4 regions of the Neobacillus sp. NRS-1170 genome follow, and region 1 is predicted to be linked to each of the others. Evidence: predicted binding sites of a transcription regulator. Region 1 holds the regulator's gene; each other region holds the start of a gene.

Region 1 (2,210 bases):
GCCTGCAACTCTAGCTCAAGCTTTAGACCAATTAAAATCAGACGAAGTGATTGTAGCTGGTCTTGGCGAGCACATCTTAGAACACTTTGTAGAAGCAAAAGAGATCGAATGGGATATGTTCCGTACCGTCGTTCACCAATGGGAACGCGATCAGTATATGTCAATGTATTAAGATTGGAAAGTCTTGCCGCTTTTATAGCGTCAAGACTTTTTTATTTGATGAAAAAGATAACTTCGTTCGGGAAGTGAGTTTCATTTACTGTGGAAGCACAGATTCTTGGATTTTGGTCAATGAACAGCCATTTCATTTACCCTGGAAGCTCTATTTCATTCACTTTGGGCAATGAAAGGCTCTTTCATTTATCGAAGAGACACATTTTCATGTAAGTCGGTCAATGAACTACTAAATCATTTACCCTCGATGCATTTTTTCCCGCATTGTGGTCAATCAACCGTCGAAACAAAAAAACAAGATCATTCCTTAAACAAAAAAACAAGATCATTCCTTAAACAAAAAAACAGCATCCATAATCCAGATGCTGGTTTGTACCAAATTTTATTTCTCATCACTGTTCTGTTTGATCAATTTAAAACCCGAGAGTGCTGCATCACCAGCAATCCCGGCAACTAGCGAAAAAATAATATTCTCAACATAGGAATTTGGAGCTGTATACAAAACAAGAAGAAGGGCTGCAACTGCACCTAGAAGCATTTCTTCTAGAAAACCGAGATAAAGGAACTTTTTTGTTTTCCGAGGCATAATAATTTTGCCATGCTTACGAACATGTCCAATAATCCCAACCGTCCCACCAATCACTAACGAGAAAATAATGTCAATGAACACTTCTTTCTCACTCTCCTTAAGCCTGAATTTTTTGGACCTAAGGTAAATCTTGGTGTATTACCATTATACTAAACTTGGAAACTCTTGAGCATGGGAAAAAATACTGAATTTTCCAAATACAAGAATCATTTAAATTATTTATCAAAAATTTTCCCAATATCAGTATTGATAAAACAAGAGCCGGCAAATGAAAGCCGACTCTTTATTAATGAATATGTCTATATACTCCGATAACTTTTCCAAGAATAGAAACATTTCGTAAAATGATAGGATCCATGGTTGAATTTTCTGGCTGCAAACGGATGAAATCTTTTTCTTTAAAAAATCTCTTACACGTTGCTTCATCATCTTCTGTCATCGCGACAACAATATCCCCATTATTCGCTGTTTGCTGCTGTTTTACGATTACATAGTCCCCATCAAGAATTCCAGCCTCTATCATACTTTCACCCATGATTTCTAGCATAAATACGTGTTCATCAGCAGGCGCAAGCCTTTCAGGAAGTGGAAAATATTCTTCTACGTTTTCAATAGCAGTAATAGGTAATCCCGCTGTTACCTTACCAACCACTGGAACATTGACAACATTGTTTCTTGGGATATGAGCAAGTTCATCTACTTCCAAAATTTCGATTGCTCTTGGTTTTGTTGGATCCCGTCTAATAAGACCTTTACTTTCTAATCTAGCTAAATGGCCATGTACAGTGGAGCTGGATGCAAGTCCAACCGCTTCGCCAATTTCGCGTACGGATGGAGGATAGCCCTTGCTCTTAACCTCACCTTTTATGAAATCCAGGATATCCTGCTGCCGTTTTGATATTTTTACCATGATAAAATGCACCTCGCCTGGTTAATGTTGTCTTAATTATATCATGTTCGCTCATTTTATACAAACATAAGTTCGAATAAGTGGTTGACAACAAACAAACGTTCGAATTATAATGAAACTATCAAAAGCGAACGTATATTCTATTAAGAGGTGTTTATCATGAAAAAGATTTGGAACCAATACTCATTTGTTATTATTCTAATGTTTATAAGCTGTTCATTTGCCTTAATTTTATCTATTCAGTCAAATGCCAATGAAAAAGATAAATTTATAAAAGTAACTGTTTCTGAAGGGGATTCACTCTGGGAGCTATCCAATCAATATGCCGGCCAGCATTCCCTATCCAATAAAGAGTTTGTCAGCTGGGTGAAGAAGCACAATATAAATGTGGGTGATCAAATTTTCCCTGGCGATAAAATCATGATCCCAGTTAGCAATGAAGCTCTAGATACAACACAATTTGCAAGTGCCATTGAGGAATAAATGGTATGAATGCAATCATATACTGCCGGGTTAGCACAAATAAGGAAACGCAGG
Region 2 (2,210 bases), on a different contig from region 1:
TTAAATTTCCTATAGGCAATCAACAGGAAAAATAGAATAATTAAATAAGGTGATGCACATGTTACGGAGCCGTATTGAGAAACTGATAAATGAGAGTGGATATAAAAAAGCCTTTATCGCTGATAAATTAGGAATTACATATAAGCAGCTACGCAATTATGAAATCGGGCGTAGCTTGATACCATTTGATAAGGCGTATGAACTGGCAGACTTGCTCGGTGTTGGCATCGATGAACTTTACGAACGAAAAAAAGAATAAATGATATGGTATGACCTCCCAGGACACTAATAATTTGTAATTCTGTGTGCTAAAGGTGGTTATGATTGAGTGATCGTCCATTGGGGAGGGAGTATTACCCACGAAGTTTAAAGCGGTATTACCCTACTAAATCAGGATTGAAATTTTTCCAACAAGAAAAACCGCTAGTAGTAACAACACTAACGGTTTGATAAGTCATCAGTTTCCTAATCGGAGAAAAGCCTGTGTCGGTCTACCAATACCATCAAATCCAAGATTGATATAATCTTTACGATTTCTAAACCTGATTCATTGGAATTGGGTAAATTAATTTTGTAGACCAGTACTAGCAGCATATTTTATATCTGTGTCAACTAACGACCTTCACTCCCACCACACAATCGAAACCCAATCGTTCAATCTCTACGTCTTTAACCTCAATACGCAGCTCATGCGTTAGCGGATCAACGAAGTGTATTCGCCCCGCTAATTCCTTAGTAAAGCCATCTACCCATATGGTCAGCTTTACCAAATGGTTATGTTCCATTGCGTAAATAATGCGTAAATCGAACTCTTCTGCTTCATGCTCGTCAATGATTGGCTTCTTTTCCCGCTCGGTATCACGCCATAAATCCTTCTGTGTCTTCGCTAACTCTGGCAACTGAAATGCTGCCTGCCATTTAACCATACCGCGATCACGTATCGCCATATAATCGCCTCCTTTCTTAATATTATATACGAACTTATGTTCTGTATGTATACATAAAGATATATAAGAAACAATATTAGGAATCCTCCATATGAAACCATCCTTTTAATTCAAGGGTGGTTTTTTATATAAGCTCCATGTTTGTCCATGTCTTTATAAGACAAACCTCATAATATATTAATATCCCTTGATTAATGTAAACATTTACAAGAGCGTCTTATGGCGCTTTTTCTTTTTTCGTACATAAAAACGCCACCCGTTAAGGTGACGTAATAGTTTATCGCTTTATCTTGCGCGGTTTATTCAGCTTCCAGGAAAATTGTCGCTGCAGTATGAGGAAATAAGAACGGATGCAAATTCTTGTTATTCCTGCCTTCACAGCGTTGCTATTTAATCTTTTCGGGAATGCTCGCAGTTGACGAAATGACTGACTGCCTTTTATTATGTACATTTTGTTTAATTAATCACTTTTTATCGGTAGATTCCATTCGGATGAAAGTAATACATCCAATTTTTCACTTTCTTAAACTGCTTATCATCCATAACAAATGATTTTACTTCCGTTCCGAAAAGATGCTTATGATAAGCTTTAAAATTTTCGCATCCTCTTAAAAGCTCAATTGCGGCTTCTTGACCCATTCTTGATGTCGTTCCAACCACAATAAAAGGAATTTCTTCTTCATAATGCAGGAGCACCTTACCTCCAAAATAAATATCATACAATTCAGGTAATTCCTCTTTCATCGCCACTTCCATTAACACAAGCCGACTCATTTGTATCACTCCTTTTCCCTTTTATTATGAGGCTTTTAAAAAACATAGCGATGGAACAATTATGAATTTAATTTGAACTTTCTACGGCTGCTGTTGTAATATTCTTGGGACTTGGAGGTGATTCCAACAACCTCCTAATTTCTGTAATCTAATTCCATAGTATTATAGTATAGAGGTGAAAAATATGTTTATAAGTCCAATGCTCCTCCATAAATCGGATCAACCGTTCAACGATGACGATTATTTTTCAGAACCGAAAATGGATGGGTTTCGGCTCATCTATTCCTATATAAAAGATAAAAAGCTTTATACACGCCATAAAACGGATGTTACCAACCGTTTTCCTGAACTAATAAACTTAAATATTCCAAAAGGAACTGTTCTTGACGGGGAAGTGGTCCTCACAGATACATCAGGTAAACCTGATTTCGAAGCTGTAATGAGTCGGTTTTCGGTGTTCAATTCTGAAAAGGTGAAACTGTTGACAAG
Region 3 (2,210 bases), on a different contig from region 1:
GGATCAGATTATTCTTACTGCAGGAACCCAAACGGCGGTTAATTTGTTGATTCAACTGCTTTCCCTGCAAAACGAAAAAGTAGCGCTTGAGGATCCCGGGTATGATGGGGTTCGGTACGTTTTTGAAAGTCAGAAGTGTGAAGTCGTCCCGATTTCTTTAGATGAGGATGGAATCAATATAACCGAACTGGAGCAAAGCTCAGCTCAATGTGTTTATGTGACTCCTTCTCATCAGTTTCCAATCGGAATGATTTTGCCTGTTCAAAAACGGATGAAACTGCTGCAATGGGCTGGGAAGAACCAAACCTATATAATCGAGGATGATTATGACGGTGAGTTCCGCTATTTAGGCCAGCCGATTCCTTCTTTAAAATCATTGGATACCAATGAAAAAGTGATATATTTAGGGACTTTTTCAAAGGCATTCCTGCCTGCCGCTAGAGTTACCTACATCGTTTTACCGGAGCCGCTGGTTGAAGTCTATCAATCTAAGCTTTTCTATATTAGTCAAACCGTGTCGCAGCACATCCAAGAAGCTCTTTATCGGTTCATGAAGGAAGGTCATTTCGGACGCCATATTCGAAAAATGAGAAAAATTTATCAAGGAAAGCAGGCAGCACTTTTAAAAGCAATTGAATGTCAATTAGGTGATAAAGTAAACGTCATCGGGCAAAAAGCAGGGCTTCATTTATTACTTGAGTTAAAAGGCCTCGACGCCAAACAACTGGTTGAAAAAGCAGAGGAATTTGGGATTAGGATTTATTTAACGGAAAAGTTTTGGCTGAAAAAACCACCTCAATTTGATCAGCCGATCATGCTCGGTTTTGGCGGTCTAAGTGTGGAACAAATTGAATCAGGGGTTAATCAGCTCGCTCGAGTTATGAAGGTTTGCGAAATTAATCAGAAAATCGGTGAAATGAAATCTTAATTCCGCGAAATAAATGGGGAAGCACGCGAAAATATCACTCAAGTTCGCGAAATTCCGAACCAAACCCGCGAAATGCCACTACAAACTATAAAAAACGAATATTAGTTCGCATATTGTTGGTTTGTTTTTGGTTGATTGTGGTAGAATGTTAATATGCAATTTAGTGAAAACATTTTTCAGCACCATCCCGGCCCATAAACAAGGTTTTCATGCTGAAAAGTGCCAAATAAATAGACTCGGATTTTAAAAAAACGGGAGGAATCTATTTGTGAAGGACCAATTTGAATTAGTTTCAAAGTACTCACCGCAAGGGGACCAGCCTGAAGCCATCAGGCAGCTTGTCGAAGGCATCAAAAACAACAAGCGCCACCAGACATTGCTCGGGGCAACAGGAACCGGTAAGACCTTTACGGTTTCAAACGTTATAAAAGAAGTAAACAAACCGACCTTGGTGATTGCCCATAATAAAACGCTGGCCGGCCAACTTTATAGTGAGTTCAAGGAATTTTTCCCGAACAATGCGGTTGAATATTTTGTTAGTTACTATGATTATTATCAGCCGGAAGCCTACGTTCCACAGACAGATACATTCATAGAAAAAGATGCCAGCATCAACGACGAAATTGATAAGCTAAGACACTCGGCGACATCTTCTCTATTCGAACGAAAAGATGTCATCATAATTGCCAGTGTTTCCTGTATTTACGGTCTCGGTTCGCCGGAAGAGTACAGGGAGATGGTACTTTCATTAAGAACCGGCATGGAAATCGAGCGCAATCAGCTGCTTCATCGGTTAGTTGATATCCAATATGAGCGGAATGATATCGATTTCAAGCGGGGGACCTTCCGTGTCCGCGGCGATGTCGTCGAAATTTTCCCAGTATCACGTGATGAGCACTGCATGCGGGTCGAATTTTTCGGCGATGAAATTGACCGGATTCGCGAAGTTGATGCCCTGACAGGCGAAATTATTGGCGAACGTGATCATGTCGCCATTTTCCCAGCTTCTCACTTCGTCACAAGAGAAGAAAAGATGCGGGTAGCCATTGAGAATATTGAAAAAGAGCTCGAAGTCCGTCTTGAAGAATTGCGCGAAGACAATAAATTACTGGAGGCCCAGCGGATTGAACAGCGCACACGTTACGACCTCGAAATGATGCGGGAAATGGGCTTTTGTTCCGGAATTGAAAATTACTCGCGCCATTTGACACTCAGGCCGGCAGGTTCTACACCGTATACCCTGCTCGATTATTTTCCAGACGATTTTTTGATAGTCATCGAT
Region 4 (2,210 bases), on a different contig from region 1:
CTGATTTTTCAAGAACTTTTTGGCAATAACTCTAAAAAATGTAACCGTTTTCTATAATAGTAAATAGCGGAGGGTATCCATGAGTTGCCGTCCTTATATTTGGCATAAGTGGGGCTGAAACCAGGGACAGAAGTACATGTCTTTGTGGTGATAGACTTAACATCTTTCGTTAATTCATGTGGAAAATAAAGGATGAAGAATTTTAACAAAAACTTCTGACAACTAAGATGTGCTGGATAGTATAAATGACTATCCTGTTTTTATTAGGAATAGGTTTAATCATTTAAGATTTTTAGAACGACATTTATTACGCCTTAACTCTCTAAAATTCCGTTTAAAGATTTGAAATGATAAAGTGTTGAAATAATTAACCACTCATTGTAGATGATATCTTCTTTGTTTCTATTCCTCCCATTTAAAAGCCCTTCTCAGCTTGAGCATACATTCTCCACATTTTGCTGGAAGTGCTAAATTCATAACTAACATAAACAATGAAAAAATTCAGCGTTTAATTCGTTATATTAACTTCATTTTTATCGATTTCTTCCATTTGCTTTAATCTATTCTTTATGTGTTTGTTGGAAATAAATAACATTGCGATGAATAAAATTAGACATCCACCCATAATCAACAAGAATAATTGCAACCAAGTATTGAGAACTGAAAACTCCATTCAAATCCCCCTCGATTTAATGACTTGTCTCTAATTATTTCTATGTATGTAAAAAATCCTCCTATTGAAGTGCAATAATTATAGGTTTGACCTTTTTAAGGTAAGTATTTATTTGACCTTTACATTGGTTATGGAAAAGAAATCAAGATTAATGATGGATTCAAATTCATCTTGGATTTGAATTCTTTTATTTAAAGAATCAATTTTCATTACAAATCCAACACGTGAAGTAAAAAATCCGTCTCTCCATGTAGTAATTTCTAAAAGTAATTTGGTTTCCATGCTATTAGATAATAGCTGTTCCATCTCTTCTATTTTCATTTCATCTAGCAGTGGCAGTAGGAGTTTTTTGATCATCCTTCCATAGATCCTTTAACAATTTTATGGATTCCGGCATGAAAAAACCATGCACTTCTTTATTCCACGATCTTTATGATCTTTATTCATTAAAAAATCCCCCTTTTTATTCATTATAGGAACATTTGTTCCTATTATTCAATGGGTATGTTATAAAAATTTTAGATATGTCTACATCCTTTTTTCGTTTTTTTATCAGTCTTGCAGCCTTAAGGCTGCGATTTTTCTTCAGAAATCATGACGTTAAAATTTAAGGTTAAAAGCATACAGAAAGACTTTGGGCGGCAGCACTACAGACTGATCAGAAAGGAAAAGACACCTTTCTGTCATTCCGTACGTGTCGCTTCGGCATTAAATGGACCGATAACCACGGTCTTTACGGCTATCTCCTACATTCCGTAGGTTCCTGTTCCATTTACGGCTAACGCCGCCATACCGAACGAGCCGAAAAATAAGAAAATCAAAAAGATGGAAAGATTAAAAGAATAATAGACAAAAAGGAGAGCAGCCGAAAGAATGGCTGCTTTTATTGTTGATTTTTCCCTTTTGCCTTCCGAATCGTAAAACAGCGCAAGCTTGCTAACCTTCCAGCCGGCAGGACACCCGAACCTTTCCGGCTAGAAGCTAAGAAAGCTAGTCAATCGGTCAAGGGGCAAAAAACTTTTTTGTAACAGCAAAAAACTTTTTGTGCGAAGAGCGCCCTTGACCCATTGTCTATGAGTGTTTTTCGTTCTACTTGCAAAAGGGGAAAAATCATCCCCCTTTGGGGAACTTACTCGCTTCGCAAGTCAAAAGGATAAAGAAAATCTTAAAAAATCAAAAATTATTAGAAAATCCAAGGAGGAAAAGCAAATGACAAAAAGTGTTTATGAAATCATTACTGAAAAAATCATCGAAAAATTAGAAAAAGGTGTTGTACCGTGGCGCCAGCCGTGGACCAATTCAAACGCGGTTAACTGGAAAACACAAAAGCCGTATCGAGGAATCAATATTTTTCTAGTAGAACCTGGAGAATATGCTTCCAAAAAACAGATTTTAGAAGCTGGTGGACGAATCAAAAAAGAAGAACTAAAAAATTCTCATATCATTGTCTATTGGCTTTGGAAAGAGACGGAGGACGATGAAACAAAGGAGAAAAAGACTTTTGCTAAACCCTTTTATTATCGAGTTTGGGAAATTA

What was found. Region 1 encodes LexA, which represses DNA repair genes until DNA is damaged. Its sites were predicted from a motif close to CGAACATATGTTCG; they were not measured.
Region 2: a site for LexA is predicted at 977-990, ahead of ACIFOT_RS18455 (YolD-like family protein). Genes of this name have one in related genera too.
Region 3: a site for LexA is predicted at 1,024-1,037, ahead of uvrB (excinuclease ABC subunit UvrB). Genes of this name have one in related genera too.
Region 4: a site for LexA is predicted at 1,149-1,162, ahead of ACIFOT_RS31295 (YolD-like family protein). Genes of this name have one in related genera too.

Annotation. Positions count from the first base shown of each region.
Region 1 covers NZ_JBITPF010000090.1:20,805-23,014, forward strand. Annotated here, with positions in the region: gene glnA (type I glutamate--ammonia ligase) at 1-172, shown strand, start outside; gene ACIFOT_RS29875 (DUF4257 domain-containing protein) at 557-844, opposite strand; gene lexA (transcriptional repressor LexA) at 1,050-1,673, opposite strand; gene yneA (cell division suppressor protein YneA) at 1,833-2,156, shown strand; gene ACIFOT_RS29890 (YneB family resolvase-like protein) at 2,162-2,210, shown strand, end outside.
Region 2 covers NZ_JBITPF010000039.1:156,026-158,235, forward strand. Annotated here, with positions in the region: gene ACIFOT_RS18450 (helix-turn-helix transcriptional regulator) at 59-259, shown strand; gene ACIFOT_RS18455 (YolD-like family protein) at 609-947, opposite strand; gene ACIFOT_RS18460 (hypothetical protein) at 1,419-1,721, opposite strand; gene ACIFOT_RS18465 (ATP-dependent DNA ligase) at 1,906-2,210, shown strand, end outside.
Region 3 covers NZ_JBITPF010000026.1:66,425-68,634, reverse strand. Annotated here, with positions in the region: gene ACIFOT_RS11940 (PLP-dependent aminotransferase family protein) at 1-928, shown strand, start outside; gene uvrB (excinuclease ABC subunit UvrB) at 1,197-2,210, shown strand, end outside.
Region 4 covers NZ_JBITPF010000102.1:7,603-9,812, reverse strand. Annotated here, with positions in the region: gene ACIFOT_RS31300 (hypothetical protein) at 509-673, opposite strand; gene ACIFOT_RS31295 (YolD-like family protein) at 782-1,030, opposite strand; gene ACIFOT_RS31290 (ArdC family protein) at 1,883-2,210, shown strand, end outside.